Regions from separate parts of the Vibrio spartinae genome, predicted to be linked through region 4. Evidence: predicted binding sites of a transcription regulator. Region 4 holds the regulator's gene; each other region holds the start of a gene.
What was found. Region 4 encodes CRP, which controls carbon source genes, mostly activating them, when cyclic AMP is high. Its sites were predicted from a motif close to TGTGANNNNNNTCACA; they were not measured.

Region 1 (8,040 bases), 1.8 Mb from region 4:
GCTTTGGCCTGATTAATGACGCCACCGATGAGCACTTTCTCCGGATTAAACATATTAATGACGATCGCAATAGCCTGACCGAGATGTCTGCCCAGCCGATCCATAATATCACACGATAATGGATCCCCTTGAGCCGCTGCGATACAAATATCCTCAATTGAAATTTCCGTCAGACGACTCAATGACGACTGTTCGCCATGAGCAATTCTTGATATCGCTTGTTCGCGCAAAGCCTTCGAACTCGTGACTGTTTCCAGACAACCACGATTCCCACAATGACAAAGTAAACCTTGCGGATCAATCTGGATATGTCCCAAATCACCGATGTTGCCATGTTTACCCTGTAATACGCGCCCATTGACAATCACACCCGCATTCAACCCATTGTGAATGGAGATTAATACCGAGTTGTCATCCCCTTGAGAGTGGCCGAACAGCTTTTCGGCCAGTGCCCATGCCCGGGTATCATTGGCAATAAAGACCGGTAATCCTGTCACCTGATAAATCTCAGCCCCCAGCGCAAGATGATTAACATGATAATGGGGCATTTGCAGAACAACCCCACTCTCTGCATCGACCAACCCCGGTAGTGTCACAGCAATCGCGGTTACTCGTTCAAGTTGCTGAGAATAGGTCAGAAAAAATTCTTCGACCTCGTGAAACAACCGGGCCAGTAAATCATCCTGATCAACTTCATGAATATCAATTTTGGTATCGATCAGCACATCACCACTTAATTCATGAAGTGCAATCGTCAAATATCCCCGCCCCAGACGAATCGAGAGAAATTGCCACCCCTCATTTCTGGTTTGCAGGCCGACAGCAGGACGCCCGCGGCTAATCGCTTCTTGAACGGTTGTTTCATGGATAAGATGAGCATCGATGAGCTCACGTGTAATCTTAGTGATACTTGCCGGAGCAAGTTCACTCTCTTTAGACAGATCAATACGTGAAATAGGACCTTTTTGATCAATCAACTTATAAACACGACCAGCATTAATTTGCTTGATGTGATCAATATGACCGGGCTGAGCCGTATACATGATGTGCTCCAGAAATCAACAACCTGCTAATTTTTTTACTTTGCAAAGTAATTGTGAAGCGATTTGGTATGTGAGCGTGACAGGCATCACGCACGATCAATCAAGTTTGTGTTGAGAGTCAAATGTTCACTCATCCGAGGCATTCTGAATTTTCGATAATTTTTTACAAAAATGTTAAATTTCATCCATTCCGCCAGCGCTTTGAGCGTTCTCAAGTATACTTACATGGCTCACTCTATGATTCTCAGTCAGGAGCAAATTATGCCTCAAAAAATACAACGAAGAACTAAAATCGTAACAACCCTTGGTCCTTCAACGGATCGGGATAATAATCTTGAAGCCCTGATCCATGCAGGCGCCAATGTTGTTCGCCTGAATTTTTCTCACGGAACCGCGGACGATCATCGCCTTCGCGCAAGAAAAGTTCGTGAAATTGCCGCCAGACTCGGGCATAACGTGGCAATACTTGGCGACCTTCAAGGGCCCAAAATTCGTGTGTCTACATTTACGCACGGAAAGATCACACTGAATGTTGGTGATCGATTTACACTGGATGCAGAGATGCCCGCCGGAGCAGGTCATCAAGAAGCGGTCGGGATTGATTACAAAAACCTCCCTAATGATGTTCAGCGCAACGATATTCTGTTACTGGATGACGGGCGGGTTCAGCTGCAAGTTGGCGCGGTTGAAGGACAAAAAATTCATACGACCGTGACAGTCGGTGGACCACTCTCCAACAATAAAGGCATTAACCGTCAGGGCGGTGGTCTTTCCGCTCAAGCTCTCACCGAAAAAGATAAGCAAGATATTCTACTGGCGGCCGAGCTCGATGTGGAGTACCTGGCCGTTTCGTTTCCCAGAAACGGTGAAGATATACAATATGCACGACGTCTGGCCCGGAATGCCGGCCTAGAAGCCAAGATCGTAGCTAAGGTCGAACGCGCAGAAACAGTCTCAAGCCAAGCCATCATTGACGACATCATCATGGCATCAGACGTGATTATGGTCGCCCGAGGGGACCTAGGCGTTGAAATCGGTGATCCGGCATTAGTCGGAGTGCAGAAGAAACTAATTTTCCGGGCAAAAGCGCTGAATCGCGTTGTGATTACTGCCACCCAAATGATGGAGTCAATGATTGAGAACCCGATGCCAACCCGGGCAGAAGTCATGGATGTTGCCAATGCCGTCATCGATGGCACCGATGCGGTGATGTTATCCGGGGAAACGGCAGCAGGGAAATACCCTGTCGAAACAGTAAAAGCGATGGCCGAAGTCTGCATTGGTGCAGAAAGTGTGATGGAAATCAAAACTCAAAGCTATCGGCTGGAGAGCACATTTGTCACAGCAGAAGAAACGGTCGCCATGTCGGCGATTTATGCTGCCAACCATATGGACGGAATTCAAGCGATTGTGACCATGACCGAATCTGGTCGAACGGCATTAATGACTTCGCGCCTGAACTCAGAGCTCCCCATCTTCGCCCTGTCGAGTAATGAAAAAGCATTAAACCGTTGTGCGCTGTATCGTGGGGTGATTCCTTGGTATTTCGATAGCCACCAAGAATCAGCCTATGAAATCGCGCTCGAAGCCCTATCGGTTCTCAAAGAGAAAAAGCAACTGGCATTTGGTGATATTGTGATTATCACTCAGGGTGATGTGATGGGCGTCGAAGGGACAACAAACTGTATGCGAGTTCTGCCGGTCTTTTAGTTTAATCTTTTCTTAAGATAATTGAGCGTAAGGAAAATCCCCACAGGGTTGCTATGACTCCAGCAGCCCTGATTTTGACGCCTTCAGCGATTGACCACTCAAGACTCGGGCACTTTCCCAACTACGAATAAAGTTATAGCCCGCTTGTAGTCCTTGCTCATAATCCCATAACAAATCGCTTTTCTTACTCAGCAACGTGTTGGAGCGAAGTGGCTGTTGTGGGGCGATCTGAATGACAAACACATCATCTGGCGGACGTTTTAAAAATTCAAGGGTTAAAGCATATGTCTGGTAATGAACCATCAACATATCGGTCAGACGGGTATCCATAGAACCACCAATTAAATGACTCATCCGATACAGTTGTTCCGAACCAAATAACCAGCGACCGCCATTCAACATCTCTTCCTGAGGAACCAGCGACATTTTCTGACGTAAGTAATTACGCCAGTCTTGACGCCATTGAGTGACTTTTTGCTGCCATTGATTTTGCAGGTAGCTAAACGACTGGCGCAACCATGCCTCACTCGGTTTCAGTGTTAAGTTAGCGGACTGTAATCCTGCTTTGTCATTGGTGACAGATTCAGTCCGAATAACAGCGATAAAACGGGCCCCCTGACGCCACGCTTCCTGGACAGGAATCGATGCTGAAATCCCACCGTCAACATAGGATTCACCATTGATATTGATTGGATGATGGCACAGCGTCGGAATGGCACATGAAGCCAACAGAACCTCTCTCCAGTTTGGCTGAACCATAGGCAAGTAATGATCGATCAAGGTTTCTGAACTCGTAACTGCCGCATATGCCTTTCTTTCCCCTAAGACCTGACGCCCCATATCCAAATCAAGCCGATACGGATACTCAACGATACGCTCAAGAGCCCACGACAAATCGACATACTGCTTTTTTCTGATATAAGCAAACAGATTAAAAAATGAAGAGTCCGTGGTTAAGTCGGTAATGAATGCTTTACCAAGACCATGCTGACGACAAAGAAATGCACAAAGGTTGAGCGCCCCCGCAGATGTGCCGTAATAGACATCAAACGGATCAAAATTAGAAAGATTAAATGCATCCAGAACACCGGCAGTAAAAATGCCCCGCTGACCGCCACCCTGAGCAACCAAAGCATTTTTCCCACCAATGAACCGAGACAAACGGTCACAATCATCAATAACCTGTTGTTCAGAAACTACACCAACGTTTTTTCCCATAGGTGGCTGTTGTAATTTAGTTAGCAATGACGATCAAACCAGAACCAATTAGTACCGCAAAAATAATACCTGTAATGACAACAGCATATTTCAGATCTACGTCCATACACACCTCCAGTGTTCCGGGTCATCAGACCCTGTTGATAAAAAGAAGAGATCTCATGCTGGTTGTAACGCCAGCATGAGATCTATCTAATAAGATGGTAATTCCTGTCAATTCTTAAATCATACTTATGAAAAGGATATCACAAATATAACTCGAATAAATGTATCCTCTTGACACCACACGGTTCTATAACCTGACTTGAATATGGTTATATGACAACCAACACAACTACGAATTTGCTTCTTCAACGAGTAATACACTAGTTCTTGAATAGAAAGCAGACAGAGCGACAACAATATCACCATAGATTAAAACACCACAAAAAACATCAAAATCAGACGTAATTAATAATTATACACAAAATTATCAACGCAATTATCTACAGATGTGGTTATTTATAATATATATAACCGTAACATAACATATCCATTGTATTTACAATCTATTGCCTTTCTATTTATAACTCTGTAATCTCGATAGCGACGCACAGGTGAACATCTCACATGTTGCACACACACATCACAACACACAGAACAATATTCTGAGATATCGCTTAGAAATAAAAATATAATTCTAAATATTAGTGATTATAAGTAACAAAAATAAGTCAAGGGGATCATTCACCCTTCCTATGTTTAAACTAACTATAATCTAACTATTAACGATAGGGTGAAAATTCATCACTCAGAAAGCATTACCAAAGGAGTATCAAATGAAGCGAGAACAATGGGGCTCTCGTGCTGGTTTTATCTTAGCTGCGGTCGGATCCGCTATCGGTTTAGGTAATATCTGGCGCTTTCCGTATATGGCCTATGAAAATGGAGGTGGCGCATTTTTTATCCCTTACCTTTTCGCCATGCTCACGGCCGGTATCCCATTCATGATTTTAGAATTCAGCATGGGGCAGAAACACCGCGGTTCCGCACCAAAGACCCTTTCCCAGATTCATTCAAAATTTGAGTGGCTTGGTTGGTTTCAGGTCGGGGTTGCTGCTGTCATCGGTGTTTATTATGTTGCTGTCATCGGCTGGGCTATTTCCTATTTTGGTCTTTCATTCACCCAAGGTTGGGGAACAGAAACCAATACATTTTTCTTCAGCAACTATCTGGGGCTTGGTGAGAATACACCGACAAACTTAGGTGGTATCCGTTGGAATATCGCATTGACCGTCGCGCTTGCTTGGGGGATTACCTACATTGCGATCATTAACGGTGTGAAGTCAGGGATTGAGCGCGCATCTAAAATTATGATGCCGATTCTATTCATTATGGTACTGGTTTTGATCGGGCGTATGTCTATGCTTCCCGGGGCATTAGATGGCATCAATTACATGTTCAAACCAGACTTCAGTAAGATATGGGATGTTAAAGTTTGGGCAGCCGCATACGGTCAAATATTCTTTACCCTGAGTATTGGCTTTGCCATTATGCTGGCTTACTCAAGTTACTTGCCGGAAAAATCAGATATCACAAACAATGCATTTATGACGGTATTGATTAACTGCGGATTTTCGATTCTCGCAGGTATCATGATTTTCTCAGTGTTAGGCTACATGGCCCAAGAGCAAGGGAAAGAACTCACTGATGTCGTTTCATCTGGAGTCGGACTTGCATTCGTTACCCTGCCAGCCGCAATTAATTTATTGCCAGCACCCTACATTTTCGGCCCATTACTATTCTTCGCACTCGTTGTTGCCGGTCTAAGCTCTCATATATCGATTATGGAAGCCGTCACGTCAGCAATCATTGATAAAACCAAATGGCGTCGGAACAAGGCCGCAAGTATTGTCATCGCGACTGGCTTTATTGTTTCAATGGCTTTCGTCACTGATGGCGGTATCTTACTGCTCGATCTGGTCGATCACTTTGCAAACAATATTGGCATCATGACCGGCTGTTTTGTCGAGATTGTCATGATGACATGGTTGTTCAAAGTGTCTGATATCCGTAAGTATGCGAATTCCAAATCAGACTTTTCCATTGGTGTCTGGTTTGATATTTGTCTGCGCTTTATCACCCCGGTCATATTGGCGACGATTCTGGCCACTAAACTTCACACATTATTGACGGAAGGTTATGGCGGCTACGACCTCACCATCGGCTGGGTTCTGATTCTTGCTCTGCTCGTTGTCGGTATTTCAATTAACCTGAAAAGTCGTTCTCAGGAGGTATAACATGGATATCAGTGCAATCATTATGATGGTTCTTGGCCTAGGCATTACATGGGGCGGTGCGTTCATCTGTATGAAGAAAGCAATGCGTCAATCTGACTAAGACTCACGACGCGCAAATGATTAAGGCCGATAGATTTCCATCTATCGGCCTTTTTTGATGATTTACGCCTAGCGCTCACCACCCAGCCCCGCAATCGCCATGTCTGACGACATTCAATTGACTCAATCTTCTAAAATTGATAGCTCACACCGGCCGCAGCACCGAGCTGAAGCTCTACATCATCATGTAAATCAAGCTCCGGATGAACCTGACCATAAACATGAATGCGATTTTTATATGTCCAGTCCACTCCGAGAGGCAGTCTGACACCAAAATCATTGTCATCATCCCCCCACTCAGTCCAACCACCGGCTCCCACATACCAATCCACAGGAATATTTGGCTGTTCAAATTTTCCTTTCTTAAACAAGTAGTCAGCACTCATACCATCATTGCCAGCGGAAATACGATATTGATCATTCAGCTCCAATATTGCACTTAACCCCTGATCGACACCAATCCCGACAGCAACCTGAGGAGATGATGTTACTGATGATGCAGCATAAGCAAATGATGACAACGTCAGGGCACCGATAGCAATAGTCATTATTCTCATCGCACGACTCTCTTATAAACATGAACAAATAAGAATTACTTTACTAACTGAAGAGTCATTAATGTCATGAATGAGTAAATGTAAAACAAAGATATTCAAAAAATTCGATTTACTGGACGTGGGAATATACCCAGTATTTGAGAAATGAATCACCGAGTATACGGGAATGTCGTAGACGACTTTTAGTCTCTGAATAGAAATCGGCTATCACTTGCTTATCGTTCAGTGATACCAACCATCAAAAAAGGGAGCCGAAGCTCCCTTTGGTAACGAAATGAAATACATCAAACCATTAGTTATGGCCGCGCATCCATTCGTCCATTTCAGTTTTCAATACATCAGAGCGAGTACCGAAGATAGCCTGAACACCACCTTTCACCACCACAACACCGGCAGCACCCAGCGATTTCAGTTTATCTTGGTCAACAGCATCAGTGTTATCAACTGAAACACGTAGACGAGTGATACATGCATCCAAGTTTGTGATATTCGCTTTACCACCAAATGCAGCAACAAGTGCAGATGCCATTTCTGAATCACTAGTAACCACATCGTCCATCAACGAGTCGTCTTCACGACCTGGCGTTTTGATATCCAGAGCACGGATAACAACAGTGAACACAACATAGTAGATCACTGCATAAACAAGACCTACGCCAACAAGCAGTAGCATTTTCTGTGCATGTGCAGATTGCACGACAAAGTCAATGAAACCATTGGAGAATGTATGACCGTGAACTATACCCAAATAGTTAGTGATGACATATGCCAGACCAGCCAGAAGCGCATGAATACCGTACAACAGTGGTGAAACGAACAAGAATGAGAACTCGATTGGTTCAGTAATACCTGTCAGGAATGAAGTCAGAGCGGCTGACGCCATGATACCCATGATTTTTGCACGGTTTTCAGGTTTAGCACAACGCGCAATTGCAAAAGCAGCAGCAGGCAGACCAAACATTTTAAACAGATAACCACCAGCAAGCTGACCAAAACCATTACCTGCAGCACGAGAGGCATCATCAGCAGTCAAGAAGCAAGTCATGATACCATGAGCTATTTGACCCGCATTGTTCGTACATGTACCTGCTTCATAGAAGAATGGTACGTTCCAAATGTGGTGCAAACCAAAAG
Region 2 (8,040 bases), 170 kb from region 4:
TGGCATCCTGAAATTGATACAGGCGAGCATACATTAATGGTTCTGCGTCAATCGACACGTCTCTCAACATCGCTTCCGGTCAGGTTTGCAGCGATGGTTCATGACCTCGGCAAAGGGAAGACGCCGCCAAGTGAATGGCCAAGCCATAAAATGCATACACACACTGGCTTAGCCTGTATCCGTGCGCTTTGCGAACGCATTCGAGTCCCGGCGGAATATCGGGATTTAGCATTAATCGTCTGTGAACAACATAGCAATGTTCACAATGCTGCGATTTTGAAGCCGGCAACTTATCTCAAAATACTGAATAAAATGGATGTATGGCGCAAGCCAGAGCGACTTGAAAGTGTGCTGCTTTGTTGTCAGGCCGATCATCAGGGGCGCTTGGGCTATGAAGAAATACCCTATCCACAAAAATCACAGTTTGAAACCGCCTATCAGGCTGCACTTGCGATTGATGTTCAATCGATCATTGCCGAAGGGTTGAAAGGTTCCGCGATCCGGGATGAGTTAGACAAACGCAGAATCGCAGCAATCAAAGCGATTTTATAGGGGTTGTCCAATCAGCAAGACCAAAAAAAACGCCTCATGAAGAGGCGTTTTTTAATTCATGATAAAGCCGCGATTAAGCTTGGCCTTTCACTTCTTTCAGACCGTTGAAAGGCGCACGTTCACCCAGTGCTTCTTCGATACGGATCAGTTGGTTATATTTTGCAACACGATCAGAACGGCTCATTGAACCCGTCTTAATTTGACCAGCAGCAGTACCAACAGCCAGATCAGCAATTGTTGCATCTTCAGTTTCACCACTACGGTGAGAGATAACTGCAGTGTAACCCGCGTCTTTTGCCATCTTGATTGCAGCCAGTGTTTCAGTCAGAGAACCAATCTGGTTGAATTTGATCAGGATAGAGTTAGCAACACCTTTCTCAATCCCTTCTTTCAGGATCTTAGTATTGGTAACGAACAAGTCATCACCAACCAGCTGGATTTTGTCGCCCATCAGCTCAGTTTGGAACTTGAAGCCGTCCCAGTCAGACTCATCCAGACCGTCTTCGATAGAAACGATAGGGTATTCTGCAACCAGGCTTTCCAGATACTTAGAGAACTCTTCAGAAGAGAAAGTCTTACCTTCACCCTTCATGTTATAAACGCCGTTTTCATAGAATTCTGAAGCAGCACAGTCCATCGCCAGTGTAACATCTTTACCCAGCACATAACCTGCAGCTTCAACCGCTTCTTTAATTGCAGCAAGCGCAGCAGCGTTCGATTCAAGGTTAGGCGCAAAACCACCTTCATCACCAACAGCAGTATTCAAACCTTTTGCTTTCAGAACTTTCGCTAGGTTATGGAAAACTTCTGCACCGATACGTAGTGCTTCTTTCAGTGTGCTTGCACCAATCGGTTGAATCATGAATTCTTGAATATCAACGTTGTTATCTGCGTGCTCACCACCATTGATGATGTTCATCATTGGCAATGGCATAGAGAATACGCCAGGAGTACCGTTCAATTCAGCGATGTGCTCATATAACGGCATTCCTTTTGCTGCAGCGGCAGCTTTTGCGTTTGCCAAAGAAACAGCCAGAACCGCATTCGCACCGAACTTAGATTTGTTTTCAGTACCATCCAAGTCAATCATGACCTGATCGATAGCAGCCTGATCTTTCGCATCTTTACCAATCAGCGCTTCAGCAATTGGGCCATTAACTGCTTCCACAGCTTTCAGTACCCCTTTACCCAGGAAACGAGACTTGTCGCCATCACGAAGCTCAAGCGCTTCACGAGAACCAGTAGATGCACCAGATGGCGCAGCAGCCATACCGACGAAACCACCTTCTAGGTGAACTTCAGCTTCTACAGTTGGGTTTCCGCGAGAGTCGATGATTTCACGACCTAGAATTTTAACGATCTTAGACATTAATGTTTCCTCTCTTTGAATTTAAATGTCAAACCTTAGGGTAACCGTATTCCCTACCGTTACCCGTATCCTTTTATTTCTCAATAGTGCGACGCTGATACTCACCAGCGGCTTTTACAAACCCAGAAAACAGCGGGTGTCCATCGCGAGGTGTTGAAGTAAACTCAGGATGGTACTGAGAAGCCACAAACCATGGGTGATCCGGATTCTCAATTACCTCAACCAGTTTTTTATCCGCAGATAAACCAGAAACTTTCAGTCCCGCAGCTTCAATTTGAGGACGCAGCACGTTATTCACTTCATAACGATGACGGTGACGTTCATAAATGGTTTTGCTGCCATATAGTGCATGAACTTTACTGCCTTCTTCAAGATGGCACAACTGCGCACCTAAGCGCATTGTTCCACCCAAATCTGATTTCTCAGAACGCTCTTCAACTTGACCTTCAGAATCGGTCCACTCCGTAATCAAACCCACAACCGGATATTGCGTGGCTCGATTAAACTCGGTTGAATGTGCCCCTTCCATACCCACAACGTGACGCGAATATTCAATTAAGGCAACCTGCATTCCCAGACAAATGCCCAGATAAGGGATCTTATTTTCACGCGCATATTGAGCGGCTAAGATCTTTCCTTCGATGCCGCGATCGCCAAATCCGCCCGGCACCAGAATTGCATCCAGCCCTTCCAGCAGTTCAACGCCTTTATTCTCCAGATCCTGAGAATCAATATACTTGATCTGAACACTCAAACGGTTTTTCAGACCCGCATGTTTTAAAGCTTCGTTGACTGATTTATATGCATCAGGCAACTCGATATATTTACCCACCATGCCAATGACAACTTCACCGGTCGGGTTGGCTTCTTCATAAATCACCTGTTCCCATTCAGACAGGTCAGCTTCCGGGGCTTGAATCCCGAAGCGAGAGCACACTAAATCGTCCAGTCCCTGCGACTTAATCAGCTGAGGAATTTTATAAATGGAATCAACGTCTTTCATTGAAATGACGGCTTTTTCAGCCACATTACAGAACAGCGCAATTTTTTTCCGCTCATTGGCGGGAATGATGCGATCAGAACGACAGATCAAGATATCTGGCTGAATACCGATAGAAAGTAACTCTTTCACGGAATGCTGGGTCGGTTTTGTCTTCACTTCTCCAGCAGCGGCCAGATAAGGGACTAAGGTTAAATGCATAAACATTGCATTTTCACGACCAATGTCTACAGCAAGCTGACGAATGGCTTCGATAAACGGTAGCGACTCGATATCTCCCACCGTACCGCCAATTTCAACGATGGCGACTTCGTGCCCTTCAGCACCGGCAATCACACGGTCTTTAATCGAATTGGTAATATGAGGAATGACCTGAATCGTTGCACCGAGGTAATCACCACGACGTTCTTTCCGTAAAACATCCGCATACACACGACCAGCGGTAAAATTGTTCCGTTTGGTCATCTTGGTCCGGATAAAGCGCTCGTAATGCCCCAAATCCAGATCGGTTTCCGCACCATCTTCAGTGACGAAAACTTCACCGTGCTGAGTCGGGCTCATGGTACCAGGATCCACGTTAATGTATGGATCAAGCTTCATGAGGGTCACTTTCAGACCACGTGCTTCTAAAATCGCTGCAAGAGATGCTGCTGCAATGCCTTTACCTAGAGAGGATACGACCCCGCCAGTCACAAAAATATACTTTGTCGTCATGTTTAACCTGAAATTGGTTGAATGAGGGAAATGGATTTCTTCTGGACGGGATGTAAATATACCAGAACCCCATTAACGCCACAACGTGAAACTTATCACACTCCCACTTTTTCTTTTTTGCTTCAAATCAAATCCAATCAGCACAGTTGTAGCTCATTCTGGTTGAGCTACATTATAAAGACTTTCATCCAAAGCCAGAGTTCAATCTGAACCCTGATTTTTCTCTTGGAGCTTCACCTGTTCCCAGAAACGATCTAATTCACTGAGTGTATAGTCATCGAGGGATCGACCTTCCTGCTTAGCCAGCGCCTCGACGCCTTGAAAGCGTCTGGAAAATTTCTGATTTGCTCGCGTAAGCGCAGACTCAGGATGCTGCTGCAAATGTCGAGTCAGGTTCACGACCGCAAATAGCAGATCGCCCAACTCATCTTCGATAGCAGCAGGATCCTGCGGTGAGCAACGCACCTCTTCAATCACTTCATCCAGCTCTTCCCGAACTTTGTCCACAACAGGCGTCAAAGTATCCCAGTCAAACCCATGCTTGGCACACTTTGCTTGTAATTTATAAGCCCGGCTTAATGCAGGAAGCGATTTAGGCACCCCATCCAAAATGCTTTGCTCTTGCCGACCTGCGCTGGATTTTTCTGCTGATTTAATTTTTTCCCAGTTAGCCCGAATGGCCGCTTCATTGTCAAAAACCTGATCAGAAAAAACATGTGGATGACGACGGATCAGTTTCTCATTGACACTTCGAATCACATCATCAAAATCGAATAACCCTTGTTCTTGAGCCAACTGACTATAAAAAATGGCTTGGAAAACAAAATCACCTAATTCTTCTTGCAGATTTTCAAAGTCCCGGGCATGAATGGCATCGATCACTTCATACGTCTCTTCCACGGTATGAGGAACAATACTGTCAAACGTCTGCTTTTGGTCCCATGGACAGCCGGACTCAGGATCTCTGAGTTGTGCCATGATCTGCTTTAACTGTTCAATTGGATGAGACATAACCTTCCTTTTGCTCCAAAGAGAAAGCGAGGAATGACCCTCGCTTTTTGTAACGACTGAACTGCCATGAGCATGTCAATACTCGTTATCCCAGCCGTTTGACTGACAGGACATCTTTCGTCTGATCGATGCGTTGACAGACTCGTGTAAGCACTTCAACACTGGTCAGTTCCAAATCAAAATCCATATAGACAAGCTGACGTTTATGATCGGTTCGGCTCTTCATACTGGTCACTTTAATTTTCTCATTCGCCAACAGCGTCGTAATATCCTTTAACAATCCGCCCCGCTCCATCGCTTCAACCCGCACGGTCAACACGTAAGAACCAAGCAGTCCACGTCCCCAAACGGTATCAATAATCCGCTCCGGCGCATGATGACTTAACTCTTCCAGCTGTTCACAGTCGCTCCGGTGGACAGAAATCCCCCGTCCCTGAGTAATGTAGCCTTTAATCTCATCCCCGGGAATCGGGCGACAACAACGCGCCAAGTGCGTCATTAAATTATCGACGCCTTCAACAACAACGGCATCTTTACTCGGTGCCGGGGTTGCCGTCTTCAGCTCCTTCTCCTGTAACTTTTCAAGAACCAGCTGATCTTCTTCTTCCGCAGTCGGCTTATTGACCAAGGCATTAATGTGATTGACGATCTGATTGATCCGCAAATCACCACTGCCGATCCCGACATATAATTCATCGGGTGAATTGACGTTAAATCGTTTCAGCGCATATACACTGGCATCTTTCAGTGTTGCACCAATTTTTGCCAGTTCTGTTTCCAGAATTTCCCGCCCAGCCTCGAGGTTCTTCTCTCGGCTTTGCTTTCTAAACCAAGCGTTAATCTTCGCCCGGGCCCGTCCGGAATGGACAAATCCCAATGCCGGATTGAGCCAGTCTCGCGATGGGTTCGGCTCTTTGGCTGTGATAATTTCAACCTGATCCCCCATCGTCAGTTTATGGGTAAACGGAACGATTCGTCCTGCAACCTTCGCACCAATACAGCGATGTCCCACTTCTGAATGAATATGGTAAGCAAAATCCAGCGACGTTGCCCCCATCGGTAAATCCACGACATCCCCTTTGGGTGTAAAGGCGTACACACGGTCATCAAATACCTGACTGCGCAACTCATCCAGCATTTCACCGGAATCAGACATTTCTTCTTGCCAGTCAAGCAGCTTGCGCAACCATGTAATCTTCTCATCATAGCCACGATGTCCCGCAGAGCTGCCTTCTTTATATTTCCAGTGGGCAGCAACCCCCAGTTCTGACTCTTCATGCATCTGGCGAGTTCGAATCTGAATTTCAATCGTTTTCCCTTCAGGGCCAAGAATTACCGTATGAATCGATTGATATCCATTGGGTTTCGGGTTGGCAACATAATCATCAAACTCACTGGGTAAATGCTTATACTTGGTATGAACCACCCCAAGAGCCGCATAACAATCCTGAAGTTTCTCGGCGATAATCCGAACCGCCCGAACATCGAATAACTCATCGAATGCCAGGCTCTTCTTCTGCATTTTGCGCCAGATACTATAAATATGTTTCGGACGTCCGCTGACTTCGGCATGAATGTTTGACAGATGCATTTCTTCACGCAGATCTTCAACAAACTCCTGAATATATCTTTCACGAACAATCCGCCGTTCAGACAACTGCTTGGCAATCTGTTTATAGGTATCCGGCTGTTGATAGCGAAATGCATAGTCTTCCATTTCCCATTTCAACTGACCGATTCCCAGACGGTTGGCTAAAGGCGAATAGATATTGGCACACTCTTTTGCCGCCTGACGTTTGATTTCGTCAGGTTGATCTTTCACTTCACGGAGATTACAAATTCGTTCCGCGAGCTTAATCACGACGCAACGGAAATCATCCACCATCGCCAGTAGCATCCGCCGGACATTATCCACTTGCGTTGAGGCTTCACTGCCTTGCATCGTGACATTCAATTGCCCGATAGCAGCCATTTCCTCAACACCATCAATCAACTTGATAATGTCCTTGCCATAGCGTTCTTGTAAAATTTCAGCATCGAGCAATCCGCCAGATACAATCGGAAACAACAACGCTGCGACTAACGTTTCCTGATCCATCGATAACGTCACCAGTATTTCGATCATCTCACGCCCACGCCACAGCAACAGTGGCCCGGCCGGATGATCGACCACTAAGTTTTCCATCTGTCGATAGACCTGTTTCAGTCGCTCCGCGAGTTTTGGGTCTCGCACAATACTGGCGATCCACTTATCGGGTTCAAATTGTTCGTCTGAGTTCAGATGTGCGCTTCTTACCGCAACCATTATTCTCTATTTCGTCCTAGTTTTATGTTCGTTTATTGAGGGCCGATGCGTTGACTTTGACCCTATCGCTACTGATGAGTTCACCTCATCTGACAGTTTCACAACCCACGTTACATTTTGATAAACAAAGCCATCGATTCGAGATGACTTGTGTGAGGAAACATATCCAGCATCCCCACTTTCTCTAACTGATATCCTTGCTGTAACAACTGCTGACTATCTCTGGCCAGTGTCGCGGGATCACAGGACACATAAACCACACGCTGAGCCCCGAAATCAGACAGCAACTCAATGACACCTTTCGCACCGGCTCTGGCCGGGTCGAGCAATACCTTATCAAATTTCGCCTGTGCCCACTCGACGTCGATCAACGTTTTCTCAAGATTCGCCTGATAAAAAGCAGCATTGACAATCTGGTTGAGCGCAGCATTGTTACGCGCTTGAACAACCATTTCTTCAATCCCTTCAACCCCGACAAGTGACTTCACTTGTTGCGCGATCGGCAAGCTAAAATTACCAACACCACAGAATAAATCTAGCACACGATCTTCCTCACTGAGTGCCAGCCAAGCAAGCGCCTGATGTACCATTTTCTGATTGATGTGTCGGTTTATCTGTATGAAATGGTGGGGCTGGAAAGAAATTTCAATCCCTGTATCGCGATAAACAGGTTCATGCCCATTCAGTAAACGAGGGTTCCCGGCTTCGGCCATCATATAGAGTGAAACATGCCGTTGCTGCGCAAAAGTAACGATATCAGCCTGATCCGAATCAGTCAGCGGACCAATAGTACGCAACAGCATCACTGTCCCGTTATCAGCAGCAATCAATTCCAGATGCCCGAGCTTTTCTGGCTGCGACATCGACTCAAATAACGCTCTGAGTTGCGGAATCAGTGACTCTAGCGTCGGCGCTAATACCGCACAATGTTCAATATCGACAATATGGTTACTATTTTTCTGACGAAAACCGAATGCCAGACGTTTCGATTGACTGTCCCACTTCAAACTGAAACGAGCCCGACGTCGATACCCCAAATCCACGTCAGAAACAACCGGAGAGAGTGGCACGGATAATCCGGCAAATTTA
Region 3 (8,040 bases), 330 kb from region 4:
GTGAATTGCCGAGCAATGTCCGAAAAACGTTTTGCGATGGAATTGTTTGGTATTGATGCTGATGATGATTTTGTTTCAATTCTGGAAAAAGCAGATGGGGGAACGGTTCTTCTGAATGATATTTTATCGATTACAAAAGATCAGCAGTTGAATTTACTCCGTTTTTTCCAAGAAGGGACGGTAGAGACATCACGAGGATTCCAGGCTGCGGATGTCCGAATCTTGGCCGCAAATGCGACGGATATAGAGAAGGCTTTGATTGATGGTAATTTCAATGACGAGCTATATCACTATATTAATGTACTGCGAATCAATGTACCGAGCTTAAAAGAACGTGTTTCCGATATTCCTTCAATTGCCCGTCATTATCTTCAGCAATTTTCCAAAGAATATAATGCTCAGGCCCGTGATTTTACCGAAGATGCACTTAAAATACTTTCCCGCTATCATTGGCCAGGGAACATTCGTGAGTTAATCAATCAGATAAAACGAATGGTTCTGATGTCTGATACCGTGATGCTCGGTGAGAGTAATCTGGATTTGCCAAAATTTGGGGATGGAAAATTAAGTCTGAAAAGTATCCGTGAACGTTCTGAAAAAGAAGCGTTGATGTTGGTGCTTGAGTCTAATGCCGGGCAAATTACTCAGGCAGCAAAAGAGTTAGATATATCAAGAGCGACAATGTATCGTTTATTGAATAAACATAATTTAATTTCTGAAGATATAAATTAATTATATTTTTGAATATCTTATTTTAGCAAAGTTGTATGGTACTGTTTGAAAGCCTTATGATTTCAGTAAGGCTTTTTTCATTTCATAGGATATTCGCATGACTAAAAATAGTATTAGTGAATTATTTCAACAAAATAATTTATTTTAGTTGAATGTCATCATGAATACATGAACGATTGTTAATTATTGAACTAATCTATTTTTTTACAGAATATTCATAGTTCATTGATTGATTTATTGGGAGATTACTATTAAATTATTGTCGTGGTTTCGACCATAAATATCAACTGGATTGTAACGACTAAAGGAGACACGCTATGAAATCTATATTCCGCATTATTTCTGTTTGTGTGTTTTCATCTCACCCTATTTGTGACTTGCTGACAAGCGTTACTACTTGCATGTCACGACAAATGAAACGAGATATTTTTAGTTAATCAATCCGTAAGCTTTTTTATTAGGCTGCGGAAATGTAGCAGCTTAATAAGTCAAAGAATTCAATTTCCTATTCTGCATTCTGTTAAGTGTAGCTAGATTTCCTCCGGCCATGATCCTTTAGGAGATACTGCTATGCGTCATTCATTCTACTTATCACTCGCAGCATGGCTCATTCGAGCTGATTTACGTCGTGAAGAACGGGTATGGAGAAGAAAAGTAAGTCGGAGTGCTTACGATATTCCATGGAATAACCCATATTTATTGCGTGATATCGGTCTGGAAGCAGATGGTCGCGCCATTGGTCGTTCAATCAATGAAGATCAGCATGTGACTCGTCGTATGCACCTGCTCAGGCAGTTTATATCGTTGCGAATACCGACATAACTGAACCAGGCCAAAAGGGGAGTAATCCTTTTGGCCTGATGCTCACTTAGCCCATAGATGACCTTCGATGTGGTTTAGGGCAGTCAATATCAGTAAAAATTACGGACAAGGGTTGGAGTAGGTCATGGCAATGTCATTGATTTTGCCAATGAGCTCATCCGACAATGTGACATCAATACTATCGATATTACTTTTTAATTGATCTAATGTCGTTGCACCGATGATGTTGGAACCGACAAAAGAGCGCTGGTTGACGAAAGCCAGCGCCATTTGTGCCGGATCGAGTTGATAATCTCGGGCAAGTTGAATATAAGCTTCGGTTGCTTTGATTCCCTGAGGCGTGAAGTAGCGTTTAAAACGTTCGAAGCGTGTACAGCGTGCTCCTTCCGGTTTGGCGCCATCGAGATATTTCCCGCTGAGAATGCCAAATGCGAGTGGGGAGTAAGCCAGTAATTTCACCCCTTCAAAATGACTGATTTCTGAAAGGCCGATCTCAAAGCTACGGTTTAGCAGATTATATGGATTCTGAATCGTGACAATCCGAGGTAAATCATGTTTTTCGGCTAAGCGAAGATAGGTCATCACGCCCCAGGGCGTCTCATTCGAAACGCCGATATAGCGAATCTTTCCTGCCCGGACAAGGTCGGTCATCGCTTCAAGTGTTTCAATCAGCGTTACTTCTTCCTGTTCAGGAAGTTCGGGATAGTTGAGTGTGCCGAAACAGTTTGTCTGGCGTTGTGGCCAATGGAGTTGGTATAAATCGAGATAATCGGTTTTCAATCGCGCGAGACTATCGTCAATGGCTTGGTGGATATTACGATGATCCAGAGCCATATTTTCCCGGATCTGAAGTGGGTTTCTTGGTCCTGCGTTTACAGGGCCGGCAACTTTGCTTGCCAGAACGATCTTCTCTCTTTTGCCTGATTTCTCAAGCCAGTGGCCAATAAATTCTTCTGTTCTTCCCTGAGTCTCCGGAGAAGGGGGAATTGGATAGACTTCTGCCGTATCGATGAAATTCACGCCTCGTTCGAGGGCGTAGTCAAGTTGGCTGCAAGCATCATCACATGTATTTTGTTGACCGAAGGTCATGGTACCAAGGCAGATTTTACTGACTTCTAATGTTGAGTGAGGCAGCTTTGTATAATGCATATGACTTCCTTTCTTGTTAGAGAACCAATTATCCAGTAGATCCGACTGCATATCTTCATTAGGTTTGAGCGTGGTTATATATGCTTCGTCATTCACTATAAGCGAAATTCCTACCGAAAAGGAAATAGAAATTCATCATAAAAAGTCGGTGACGAGTGACAGCATCGCACTGAATAGATCAAGGCTGGGACGATATTCGTTGTGGTGTGATTGTCAGCGGTAAATGATGCCGTATCTATATGAAGTGATGAGCGAGGATCTGCGCGGTAAATTGTGTCCGTAGATAAAATCCCCGGGGACGTGTCCGAATTATTTTTCCGTGATAACCATAAGCTTCCGTTTTGACACGGCCATTGGCTGCTTTAGGGCGTAATTGAAGGATCTCACCATGTCTGGCGGTTACTTGTTCGATCTGGCCGAGTACAATGAACTCCATGAGTTCTTCCCAGTCATTTTTGAGTTGTGCCTCTTGTTCTGGTGAGGGGCTCCATAATAGCGGTGCACCGACTTTTCTGTCCGAGAGCGGAATATCTCGTTCTCCTTCAACGGGGATCCAGAGGACTCGTGACAATTTGTTCCTGACATGACTGTTTTCCCAAGTCAAACCATGGATGCCGGTTAATGGTGCCACGGAGACAAATGTGGTTTCGAGTGGTTTGCCAACATAGCTGATAGGGATACTTTTCAGCTCAATGCCTAGTTTTTCAAAATCCTGTTGCGGTTTGCTTCCTGCGGTTGCACCCAAATGCCATTCGAGAAGTTGCCCGACCCAACCTTTATCTTTTTTCAAATCCATCGGGACTTTTATCTGGGCAATGTCTGCCAGTTCAGCAAAACTGAGTCCGGCTATCTCCCAAGCTCTTTCAATTAATTCACGCTCTGTCTTTGGTTCTGGTCTCATAAGATCTTTCGGATGTTCGTGGTAGAAGCGCAACCGTTTAGGATGTAATGCGCGCTAGTTTAACAGATGAAATGAGAGGTCGTCATGGTTTGTCTGAAAGTACTGTTCTTTGATAATGTCCTCAACTTATCCACAGGATGCTTGTGTGTGATGATTTATTGCTTCACCATATGGATAAATATACAGGTTTTTTCGCCGGGTTCTGTTATTTTTCCAGCAAAATCGCGATTGTTGTGTGGATAAAAATGGTGGTGGTTGATCTTTGTTCGATGTGGTGAGGCCGTTGATCCTTGTGAATTAAATTGGGAGCATGAGTATTGTGTTTTCTGACTTAATATGTTGATAAATAAGTATTAGATTGATTATTTTGGTGGCTATTGAAAGATTTATTGCGAGAGGAGAATCTAAATATTGTGAGTAATCTATCACTTTTTCACATAGTTACTCACAGAAAAGGTGAATAAGATCGGCTAAATTTGTCATCTTGTGTTAATAAGTTAGTTGTCTGAGATGAAATATCAAATTTAGTCCACTGGGTATTTTTGTTTTTATTGTCAATGGATATTTGCTACATCTGGGGATCTATGAAAAAATCAGGAGAAGTTAAATTTTATTAGAGGTTTGCCAGTGATAGATGGCGATGGTTATCGGCTGAATGTCGGAATTGTAATCTGCAACAACCATGGTCAGGTATTCTGGGCGAAACGATACGGACAACACTCTTGGCAATTCCCTCAGGGCGGAATTGATCATGGTGAAACTCCAGAACAGGCAATGTTCAGAGAGTTATACGAAGAGGTTGGTTTAACAAAAACGGATGTGAAGGTCATTGGTTCCAGTCGTCATTGGTTAAAGTACAAACTTCCCAAACGATTGGTACGCTGGGATTCACAACCTGTCTGTATTGGACAAAAACAGAAATGGTTTCTTCTGCGTTTAGAGTGTCATGAGTCTAAAATCAACATGCAGCGTGGAGTAACCCCTGAATTTGATGGTTGGCGTTGGGTGAGTTATTGGTATCCGGTAAGGCAGGTTGTTTCCTTTAAACGCGATGTTTATCGGCGAACAATGAAAGAGTTTGCCTCGATTGCGATGCCATTTAAAGCACGGAAAGTAAAAGGTAAACGGAAAGGGAAAAGAGGATAAGCATGCTCTCTCAGCTTCGGGACATTATGGAACAGGTTTCAAAAGTTGAAGATGTTCATCAGGCCTTTGATATCCTGGTGAAACAAACCTGTGAAGCGATGAATACTGAATGCTGCACGATTTATCTCGCCAATGAAGAAAAACTACGCCTTGAACTGATTGCGACTCAAGGGTTGAAATTTAAAGGTAATAAAATTCATATCGGCTTTGACGAGGGATTGGTCGGGTTAGTCAAACGTTCTGCTGAACCGCTCAATCTGGCCGAAGCCTCTAAGCATCCTAGTTTCAAATATTTCAGACAACTTGGTGAAGAGGTGTACCAAAGCTTTTTAGGTACACCCATTATTTACCGCAAACAAGTGCTGGGTGTTTTGGTTGTCCAGCAACGCTCTCCTCGCCAGTTTAGTGAAATCGAAGAATCATTTATTGTGACGCTTTCGGCTCAGTTGGCTGTTTTGGTTGCACATTCGCAGTCTCAGGGGCTATGGTCACTTGTCAAACAACAGCCTGTTGTACGTGGCATTGGGGTCTCTCCGGGAGTCGCCATTGGTGAGTTTTGGTGGGATAATTCTCAGCCGGAGCTAGAGAATGTTTTGCCTGCGTCGACGCTTGACGTCAAAAAAGAACAGGAGTGGTTATCCAGAGCCGTTGAAAATGCACTGGGTGATTTTCGGCGAATGCGTAAGAAGTTGGATGGTGACATCCATAAAGAAACGCTGGCTATTTTTGATTTGTTTACCCATTTACTCAATGATCCGATGTTACGCAAGGATCTGAAAGAACAGATCCTGAAAGGTGACCGGGCCGATTGGGCCTTGCGTCAGGTGGTTGAAGCATATGTCGAACGCTTTTCCCAAATGTCGGATGTTTACTTGCGAGAAAGAGCACAGGATATCCGGGAACTCGGGCAGCGAATGTTGTACTTTTTGTATAACAGTGAACAGGAAGAGTTGGCGCTGGAAAAGCCGATTATTCTTGTCGTCAGAGAGTTAACCGCTTCAATTCTGGCCAGTATTCCCAAAGATAAACTCTTGGCGGTTGTTTCACTCGAAGGCGCAGCTAACTCCCATGCTGCGATTCTATCTCGGGCCTTGGGGATTCCCGCCATTATGGGGGTTTCCTTAAATTTCAAAGAAATTAATAGTCAATTAGCGATTGTCGATGGTTACAGTGGCTTCATTCATATTTCACCGGATTCTGAAGTTCTGGCCGAATACCAAGAGCTGATGGAAGAAGAAGGTGAATTGTCAGAAATGGTCAATCAAAGCCTTGCCGAGAAAGCGATTACAATTGATGGATATCCGGTCAATATTTTGCTGAATGCAGGGCTGAGTACCGAGAACAATATTGCAGTGAATCAAGGGGTGGATGGTGTCGGTTTGTATCGGACCGAAATCTCGTTCTTATTACAGAATCGTTTCCCTTCTGAAGAAGAGCAGACTCAAATTTATCGTCAGGTTCTATGCGCGCATCCCGACAAGACGGTTGTGATGAGAACATTAGATGTCGGTGGTGATAAGCCTTTACCTTATTTGCCGATTGAAGAGGATAATCCATTTTTAGGATGGCGGGGGATTCGTTTCACACTTGATCACCCGGATATTTTTTTGATTCAACTTCGGGCAATGCTCAAAGCCAGTATAAACACGAGTAATCTGGGCATTCTGTTACCGATGATTTCTGGCATGAAAGAACTTGATGATGCGCTTGCTTTTATTGAACAAGCATTTATGGAAGTTTCGGCAGTGGATGAACGAGTAAAAATGCCTGCAATCGGGATTATGCTCGAAGTGCCATCGATGATTTACCTTTTACCTCAGATGGCCGACCGGGTTGACTTTATCTCCGTGGGAACAAACGATCTGACGCAATATTTATTAGCAGTTGATCGGAACAATGCCCGGGTTGCTGATGTCTACGAATCCATGCATCCGTCAGTCTTGATGGCGTTAAAGCATATTTCTGATGTGTGCCATCAGCATCAGATTAATGTGTGTGTGTGTGGCGAGCTTGCCGGTGATCCGATCGGGGCGTTGCTTCTGATCGGCATGGGGTATCAGACATTGAGTATGAACACAGCGAATGTTGCGAAAGTGAAATACCTCATTCGTCATTCAGAAGTCAAAATGCTGAAAAAACTTGCATCGCAAGCGCTGATGCAAACTTATGGTCATGATATTTATAGTATGATGCGGACTTATTTTGAAGAGTTCGGTTTTGCTGGCTTTATCCGCGCCGGCAAACATTAAGTTAATCTAAGGAACGAGCGTGACCATCACTTTTGTCTTGTTGTTGATTGTGTTAGGTGCTTTTGTCGGTGTTATGGCTGGCTTATTAGGCATTGGGGGTGGTTTAATTATTGTTCCGGCCCTGTTATTTTTATTTCCCTATATCGGCATCGCACCTGATATTGCGATGCAAGTGGCTTTGGCAACCTCTCTCTCCTGTATCATTCTGACCTCTGGCTCTTCTGCATTGAATCATTTACGTTATGGCAATATTGATTTATTAGCCGTGAAATGGCTGACGCCCGGCATTATTGCCGGTGGGTTGACAGGGGCGACGCTTGCTGACTGGATGCCGAGCGGATATCTGCCCAAAGTCTTTGGGATGATTGTTTTTTTTCTGGCGATACAAATGTTTCTTTCGATTCGCCAGCAGATTGCAAAACCGATGCCCGGACAAGGTGCAATGTTATTGAGTGGATGCTTCATTGGTATGATTGCCAGTTTGGCTGGCATCGGCGGCGGGGCGTTGTCGGTGCCTTATCTCAACAAACACGGTGTAGAAATGCGTAAGGCTGTTGGCACATCATCACTGTGTGGCTGTGTGATTGCATTGTCTGGCATGGTGGGATTTATTTGGCATGGTTTTTCAGTAAAAAGCCTGCCTGAATTTAGTCTGGGGTACGTTTATTTACCCGCGTTGCTGTTTGTTGCCTGCTCGTCGATATTTACGACAAAAGTGGGAGCAAAGTTAGCGACTGAGTTACCGACATCAGTATTGAAAAAGGTGTTTTCTGTTTTTCTGATGTTTATATCCGTTTATATGTTGCTGCGCTGAGCGTGGTATGTCATAAACCATTTAATATTGAATAAAGAGTAATGATTTATGTCTCAGGAATTCTTGCAGTTTCCGAATATTGATCCTGTCTTAGTCTCCATCGGGCCACTGTCGATCCGTTGGTATGGTGTTATGTATCTGCTCGGGTTCCTCTTTGCAACTTGGCTTGCGAACCGAAGGGCGGATAAGGAAGGCAGCGGATGGACGAGAGAGCAGGTTTCTGATCT
Region 4 (8,040 bases):
ATTCAGTACCCTACGGCAAGCGATTCCTATCACCCAATCCTTGATCCGCCGGTTGAAAACATTACAAGAATTCGATGATTTGATCACCGCCCCATTACACGGGTTTTACGATGCTCAAGACTACTATCAGCGCTGTTCAGCCATGTCGAAACTGGGGCAAATTCGTCTGCCAACACTCATTTTACACGCACAAGACGATCCATTCATGACGGATGCCGTGATTCCAACCCAGCCACTGCCTGAAACGATCAATTATCAATTGCTGAAGCATGGCGGACATGTGGGCTTTTTGAGTGGCACGCTTCTCAAACCTCGTTTCTGGTTGGAAGAGATGCTGCCTCACTATTATCGTGAGCACTCACGATTGTAAGCAACCACGATTGTAAGCAACCACAAGCGTGAGCAACCACGAGCGTGAATCATCATCACTTGCATGAAAAATCATGATTATTGCGAAACATCATACAAAATCCGTTAATATACCCCCTATACAGAAATCCCCGAGTGATAGTATAGAGAGTCATCATCATGATTATTCCTTGGCAAACGCTCGAAACGGATACACTCGATAATCTGGTCCGAGAGTTTATCCTCCGAGAAGGAACCGACTACGGTGAGCACGAAATCTCTCTTGAAGAGAAAATTGCTCAGATCAAACAACAGATTCAATCCGGAGAAGCGGTGATCGTCTATTCCGAGCTTCACGAATCCGTAGATATTCAACAAAACAGATATCGTTAATTCATGAATTGTCCGATGACAGCACCAATTTACATGATATAGTGAAATCGGTTGATTGAGTACACGACAAGGAATGATAAGACAAGGTATGTCATGTCAGCAAAACATCCGATTATTGCAGTAACCGGCTCTTCTGGCGCCGGAACAACGACGACTTCAGAAGCTTTTCGCAAAATGTTTAATATGATGCGAATTAAGCCTGCTTGGGTTGAAGGAGACAGTTTTCACCGTTTCACCAGACCGGAAATGGACGTCGAAATCCGTAAGGCCAGAGAACAAGGACGTCATATCAGTTATTTCGGTCCTCAAGCGAACGACTTTCCCACTTTGGAAGAGTTTTTCCGAGAGTATGGCCGCACCGGAACGGGGAAAATTCGCCGCTATCTGCATACATTTGATGAAGCGGTTCCCTATAATCAGATGCCGGGAACATTCACGCCATGGCAGGATCTCCCCAATGATACCAATGTGCTCTTTTATGAAGGGCTCCACGGGGGGGTCGTTGATGGCAAAACCAACGTATCCCAACATGTCGATTTTCTCATTGGCATGGTACCGATCGTCAATCTGGAGTGGATCCAGAAATATGTCCGGGACACCCGGGACAGAGGTCATTCCAGAGAAGCAGTGATGGATTCTATCGTTCGCTCAATGGATGACTACTTAAATTATATTACGCCCCAATTTTCCCGGACGCATATTAACTTTCAGCGCGTTCCGACAGTGGATACCTCGAATCCATTGAGTGCCAAAGGGATTCCAAGTCTGGATGAGAGTTTTGTGGTCATCCGCTTACTCGGCATAAAAAAAGTCGATTTCCCTTACCTGTTGGCAATGATTGATGGCTCATTTATGTCATGCCATAACACGATTGTCGTCCCCGGTGGGAAAATGAGTTTTGCCATGGAGTTGATAGTTCGTCCGATTCTCCAGCAATTGATTGAAACAGGAAAAATTGGCTAATCACGATTCAATGGTACGAATCGGGCTCTTTTAGTTCCTATACCGTGACCATGCGCACGTTTTTGCGTACTAAATCACGGTCCTGACACGATTAAAGTCAAGAAATTGTGTAAGAAAAAGGATACTATTTGATACCGAAACAGAAGACAACTTGCAGGCTTTCTCAAGTGCTTTTATGCTAAGTGTTTAGTTCGGGGACATATTCAGTTTAAACGTGTTCAGTTCAAAAGCTTCGCGAAAACATGGAAAGCAGCAAGCATACCCTGCAGAGGAAGAGAGATATTATGGTTCTAGGTAAACCTCAAACCGATCCAACATTAGAGTGGTTTCTTTCACATTGTCACATACATAAATACCCTTCAAAGAGTACGCTGATTCATGCAGGCGAAAAAGCGGAAACGCTTTATTACATCGTGAAGGGATCTGTTGCAGTTCTGATCAAGGATGAAGAAGGAAAAGAGATGATCCTTTCCTATCTCAATCAGGGTGACTTCATCGGTGAACTTGGTTTATTCGAAGAAGGTCAAGAGCGGACTGCTTGGGTCAGAGCGAAATCTCCCTGCGAAGTTGCAGAAATTTCCTTCAAAAAATTCCGTCAGTTAATTCAGGTTAACCCAGACATTTTAATGCGTTTGGCAGGACAGATGGCAAGCCGCCTTCAAGTCACCAGCCAAAAAGTCGGTGATCTGGCTTTTCTGGATGTGACTGGTCGTATTGCCCAGACGCTGTTAAATCTGGCAAAACAACCCGATGCAATGACGCATCCAGACGGAATGCAAATCAAGATTACTCGTCAGGAGATCGGCCAGATTGTCGGCTGTTCTCGTGAAACCGTTGGTCGCATTTTGAAAATGCTTGAAGAGCAGAACCTTATTTCAGCCCACGGAAAAACAATCGTTGTTTACGGTACAAGATAATTTTTTCTGCTTGAACCAACAAAAGAGCCATCCTCGCGATGGCTCTTTTATTTGCTACGATTAAACATAATACATCACTGACCATGTGTACTTTGAGTATGAGTACTTTGAGCATGAGTACTTTCAAAAATTTTGTCCGCGGAAGCTTCGACAAATCCGGGATACAATATGCCATTGCTCATCGGATAACGTTTGGCAAACTCATAAAAACCACCGGGAACCAACAACTCCGCTTCATCAAATTCAACTGCAACCCGATCAGCCATGGTTGAGGACTGTTCCAGAAATAGCGCAGGTGAACCTTTTACTTCACCACCTGATGAATTGATCACAAAATCATGCTGGTGCAGATAAGCATTAACGTCCGCGACCTGATTAAAGCGGGCCAACTGATTCACACTCACGGTAAAATGGTTCGCACCATAACCATGTGCGGCAACCCAAGCGGCATACTCACTTTCTTCGGCCAACAAATAATATTGCTCGAGTGACACGGGCCACAAACGTCCGCCATAAAGGAAATTAGCATCAGCTACCATCTCAGGCCGGACATGGGAGACCAGGCTTCTCACAATCTTTTGCAAAGATTCAGAACAGCGCTCAACTTCCAATTCACTGATGAAAACTTTGGGTAACTTGGGATTCGGATGCTCAAAGTGCTGCGCGGCTAACATTTTTCGCTCAAACTGATAATGCCCTTTCGATACATATCCCAGTCGAATAAATGGCTCAGCCATCACCTCAAGGCACACTTGTGGCAAATTAAACGTCCGCAGCGCAATATGATCATTGCTTAACGGCTCACCTTCCTGAAGTAATTGATGAATCCGCTGCGCTGATGGACAGAGTCTGGTTGTATAATCTTGCCATAATGCGGCAAACAATGAGTCCGGCGTCATAGCGCCTCCTTGTTTATCAATGATCTTGGGCTGCCATCGCGTTCCTGTTTTCAGATTCAGGAGATTAACGAATCATCAGAAAACGAACCCGATCACCAGACTGAATCAACAAAGCCTGAGCAACTTCAGGCGTGATCATCACAGTCTCAGATTCCGGGTGAAAATCGACCTCAGTAATCGTCGCCCGAAAAAATTCAAATGAAGTATTACTGAGTATCACTTTCTGCCGACTCTGATGCTGCGCCACTTTGACCGTCGCAGACAGCGAATGCCTGACCGACTCAATATGGCGTAAGTCACATTCAACCGTCGGGCCCGCATCAAAAATATCGACATAATTACGGCAAGAGAAACCTTCTTCTTCCAATAATTTTAAAGCAGGTTTTGTCTTGTCATGGACTTTCCCGATCACGGCTTGGGCTTCAGGGCTGAGCAGATTGATATAGATCGGTAATTTTGGCATCAGTTCCGCAATGAACCCTTTATGACCCGACCCCGTTAAATAATCCGCCAGAGAAAAATCGATGGAAAAAAAATGTTCCTGCAACCATTGCCAGAACGGAGAGTTGCCCTGTTCATCCGAGACGCCTCTCATTTCAGCAATAATCGTTTGAGCAAAACGTTCCCGGTGTTCCGCCAGCATCAGAAAGCGGCATTTTGACATCAAGCGTCCGTTGAGACCGGCGCGATACTCGGGTAAAAGAAATAGAGTGCACAACTCTGAGCTCCCGATATAGTTATTGCCAAGTGTCAGTAATTTCACGACTTTGTTGACGCCCAAACGACGGGAAGAATGAAGAATGGTACTGATATGATAAGAATAAGACGGCGTATCCCAGCCGACGTAGGCTTCAATTGCGGTTGTGCCGGCAATCCGGCCACTTTCGCTATCGACCCCGACCATCAAGTAACTCTCATCAGTCGGACACTGGACATCCGTTTTTGCAAAACTCGCTTCTGAATGTTCAATGCGGTGAGACAACAGCGCTTCATTGACTGGCAGTGATGTAAAACCGTAACCAGATTCTATCGCACAATGATAGAGCGCATTATAGTCAGTCATTGTTATGGGACGAACTACAAGCATGGATATCTCTCCCTGAAAACCTGAGTTCGAAATGAAACCAGTCTGACTATAAGCATAGCTCAGGATCGTTGCGAACCTGAGCTAAAATTGAAACTAAGTTAATGATGCAATGGCTTTTTCCAGTCGTAATAAACCTTCCTGAATATCATCATCCTCAATCACCAGTGACGGAGTGAAGCGAACCACATTTGGCCCGGCGACCAAAACGAGCACACCGGCTTTACCCGCAGCCTGTAGTATGTCACGCGCTCTGCCATGCCACGCCTCGGTTAACACCGCCCCGAGCAATAAGCCTTTACCACGAATCTCACTGAATATCGGATATTTAGCATTAATCCGCTCTAATCCATCACGGAACAGCGCTTCTTTCTCTTTAACGGCATCAAGTACCTGAGGTTGAGACGTTATATTCACCACCGCTTCAGCCACTGCACAGGCAAGTGGATTACCGCCATACGTCGAGCCATGCACACCCACCTTAAAGTGAGATGCAATCGCCGTCGTCGTTAACATCGCACCGATCGGGAATCCCCCGCCCAGCGATTTCGCAGTACTGAGAATATCCGGCGTGACGCTCGTCCCCTGATATGCATAGAAGTCACCGGTCCGGCCATTACCGGTCTGAACTTCATCAAAAATCAATAATGCATTATGCTCGTCACACAGCGCTCTGACAGCCTGAATAAATTCTGCTGTCGGCGTAATAATCCCACCTTCGCCCTGTAATGGCTCCATCATTACGGCACACGTCCGATCTGAAATTTGAGCTTTGAATGCCGCCAAATCATTATAAGGCAGGTGAACAACATCCGAGGGTTTCGGACCAAAGCCATCAGAATAAGTCGATTGCCCGCCAACCGTCACCGTAAAAAATGTCCGGCCATGAAATCCCTGTTCAAAAGCAATAATTTCTGATTTTTCCGCGCCATAATGATCGGCAGCCCAACGACGGGCCAATTTTAGTGCCGCTTCATTCGCTTCAGCGCCTGAATTAGCAAAGAAAACTTTCTCAGCAAAACTCAGTTCTGTCAGTTTTTTTGCCAAACGTAATGCCGGCTCATTGGTCATCACATTGCTCAGATGCCAAAGCTTCTGAGCTTGGTCAGTCAATGCATCAACCATCGCCGGGTGGCAATGACCCAGACAACTGACCGCAATCCCTCCCGCAAAATCAACATATTCTTTTTCTGCTTGATCCCACAACCGAGATCCTTTTCCCCTCACCGGAATCACTTCCATCGGGCTATAGCAAGGCACCATGACCTCATCAAACTGCGCCCGATCAACATTATTTTGTGTAGCCATTCACACTCCCTCTTCGCTCGTGAGCTTACAACCAACTCATCCAAATATTCACCAGTATAGATGATCTGTTCATGCTGACCGTATTGGCATGGTTGAAGATACGATACGTTCAATGTCAGTAGACAATATCATTACAAATAGACAATATCATTCACATAACGACTTGTCAGATGATTCTGTCATAACTCATTCTACATGTATAAATATGCAATAAAAATGATTTATTATTTAATTTTTTGCTATCGCGATGACACGCCATACGGAGTCAATGACGTAAAAAATTCGCCAGCAACGCATGACCTTGTTCGGTTTTGATCGATTCCGGATGAAACTGAACGGCATCAATGGGGAGAGTTCGGTGTTGATATCCCATGATCTCATCAACATCACCCTCGGCTGTTTCAGTCCAAGCCGTGATATCAAAACAATCGGGTAAACTCTGTCGTTCGACAACTAAAGAGTGGTAGCGAGTTACCGTCAACGGATAATTTAAACCCTGAAAAAGTCCCTGACTACTGTGACAAATCGACGAAACTTTACCATGCATCACTTGCTTGGCACGGACAACCTTTGCTCCAAAAGCCTGGGCAATCGCCTGATGGCCGAGACAAACACCAAGTAAAGGAAGCTGACCCGCGAAATGTTTGACGACATCGAGCGAGATCCCAGCTTCATTCGGGGTACATGGCCCCGGAGAAATCACGAGATGGGAAGGATTGAGAGACGTAATTCCGGCAATATCAATCTGGTCATTACGGACCACGTTGACTTTTGTCCCCAGCTCACAGAAATACTGATACAGGTTGTAAGTAAACGAGTCATAATTATCAATAATGAGTAACATGAGAATCCTACGCCACACGACTGCCGAAATCAGGTCGCTATTGTGCAGGATAGAAGCAAGAAATCAAGAATCGTCAAACAATAAAAAGAAGTAACCGAACCCCGGCTACTTCTCTTCCATACTGGCATGACACTGATCAGCAGAGATAGACCAACTAATGTACCAAGATTCACTAGAGGCTTATACTAAGAGAATAGCAGGGCGACAAACCCTATACTGAAAACTAGCACATTGGCAATAATGAACACACAGAGAAGCTCAGCTTACTTCGTCCAACCTATCCCCAGACTTGTTCAGCAACCTCTTTCACAAAAGCAATCTTCTGCCATTGCTGTACATCGGTCAGTTCATTACCTTCTTCAGTTGAAGCAAAACCACACTGAGTGCTCAGACAAAGATGTTCTAACGGCACATACTGCGCAGCCTCATGAATACGGGCAATCACTTCCTCTTTGTTTTCTAATTCACCCGTTTTTGAAGAAACGAGACCGAGAACAACCTGTTTATCTTGTGGAACCTTGGCTAAAGGTGAAAAATCACCAGAGCGGTCACTATCAAACTCCAGATAAAATGCAGAGACATTTTCTTTGGCAAACAAAACATCAGCAATCGGTGCATACCCACCTGATGCCGCCCAGGTCGAACGATAATTACCACGGCAAACATGTGTCGTCAAAATCAGATCAGTTGGTGCATTGGCAACGGAACGGTTATTGACCAGCAACAACTTCTGCGTCAGTGAAGCGATACTTTGGGCATGGTCAAACGCATGAGAATCACCACAGCCACAAGTTGCTTCTTTCGGGGTCGACGCTTTTGCTGCAATTTTAGGATCGGTTAACATCCCCCAGGTACAGTCATCAATCTGTAAATTGCGACAGCCCAATGCATACAATTCAGCAATGAACGTTTGATAAACTTGCACAACAGCATCGAGCAAATCAGTTTCATTCGGATATATCGCTTGTGTCTGTTCCAGGTTACACGGACGCTGTAGCTCTTTTAGAAACTGAGCAGGCGCCGGCACCGTCAGACGAGGTACAATCCCCGCTTCTGCAAATTGCATCAGAAACCGGAAATGCGCAAGGAAGGGGTGGTTCTCACCACTGAGTTTTCCGCTCAAACGGACACTCTCCGGACGAGTTTCCATCTCAGAGAAAAGATAACCTTGCTCAATCTCAGATTTTTCGACGCCATTGATGCCCCACATAAAATCTAAGTGCCACCAGCTTCGACGAAACTCGCCATCGGTGATGACTTGTAAGCCAGCCGCTTTCTGACGGG

Region 1: the regulator CRP is predicted to act here: its motif matches at 1,119-1,134, upstream of mlc (sugar metabolism global transcriptional regulator Mlc).
Region 2: the regulator CRP is predicted to act here: its motif matches at 3,720-3,735, upstream of OCU60_RS02550 (CTP synthase).
Region 3: the regulator CRP is predicted to act here: its motif matches at 4,017-4,032, upstream of rppH (RNA pyrophosphohydrolase).

The regions. Positions count from the first base shown of each region.
Region 1 is NZ_AP024907.1:2,622,038-2,630,077, forward strand. It holds gene mlc (sugar metabolism global transcriptional regulator Mlc) at 1-1,043, opposite strand, end outside; gene pyk (pyruvate kinase) at 1,305-2,753, shown strand; gene OCU60_RS11565 (patatin-like phospholipase family protein) at 2,805-3,971, opposite strand; gene cydH (cytochrome bd-I oxidase subunit CydH) at 3,988-4,077, opposite strand; gene OCU60_RS11575 (sodium-dependent transporter) at 4,790-6,250, shown strand; gene OCU60_RS11580 (MetS family NSS transporter small subunit) at 6,252-6,350, shown strand; gene OCU60_RS11585 (hypothetical protein) at 6,481-6,906, opposite strand; gene ptsG (PTS glucose transporter subunit IIBC) at 7,199-8,040, opposite strand, start outside.
Region 2 is NZ_AP024907.1:556,723-564,762, reverse strand. It holds gene OCU60_RS02560 (multifunctional CCA addition/repair protein) at 1-552, shown strand, start outside; gene eno (phosphopyruvate hydratase) at 626-1,921, opposite strand; gene OCU60_RS02550 (CTP synthase) at 1,995-3,635, opposite strand; gene mazG (nucleoside triphosphate pyrophosphohydrolase) at 3,837-4,646, opposite strand; gene relA (GTP diphosphokinase) at 4,732-6,951, opposite strand; gene rlmD (23S rRNA (uracil(1939)-C(5))-methyltransferase RlmD) at 7,062-8,040, opposite strand, start outside.
Region 3 is NZ_AP024907.1:714,699-722,738, forward strand. It holds gene vpsR (cyclic-di-GMP-binding transcriptional regulator VpsR) at 1-732, shown strand, start outside; gene OCU60_RS03245 (DUF1127 domain-containing protein) at 1,303-1,554, shown strand; gene OCU60_RS03250 (NADP(H)-dependent aldo-keto reductase) at 1,654-2,703, opposite strand; gene mutH (DNA mismatch repair endonuclease MutH) at 2,939-3,604, opposite strand; gene rppH (RNA pyrophosphohydrolase) at 4,232-4,750, shown strand; gene ptsP (phosphoenolpyruvate--protein phosphotransferase) at 4,753-6,999, shown strand; gene OCU60_RS03270 (sulfite exporter TauE/SafE family protein) at 7,019-7,813, shown strand; gene lgt (prolipoprotein diacylglyceryl transferase) at 7,862-8,040, shown strand, end outside.
Region 4 is NZ_AP024907.1:389,143-397,182, reverse strand. It holds gene OCU60_RS01695 (hydrolase) at 1-370, shown strand, start outside; gene OCU60_RS01690 (YheU family protein) at 529-741, shown strand; gene OCU60_RS01685 (phosphoribulokinase) at 835-1,704, shown strand; gene crp (cAMP-activated global transcriptional regulator CRP) at 1,989-2,621, shown strand; gene OCU60_RS01675 (DUF1338 domain-containing protein) at 2,696-3,520, opposite strand; gene astA (arginine N-succinyltransferase) at 3,585-4,607, opposite strand; gene OCU60_RS01665 (aspartate aminotransferase family protein) at 4,701-5,912, opposite strand; gene OCU60_RS01660 (aminodeoxychorismate/anthranilate synthase component II) at 6,178-6,756, opposite strand; gene OCU60_RS01655 (5-methyltetrahydropteroyltriglutamate--homocysteine S-methyltransferase) at 7,034-8,040, opposite strand, start outside.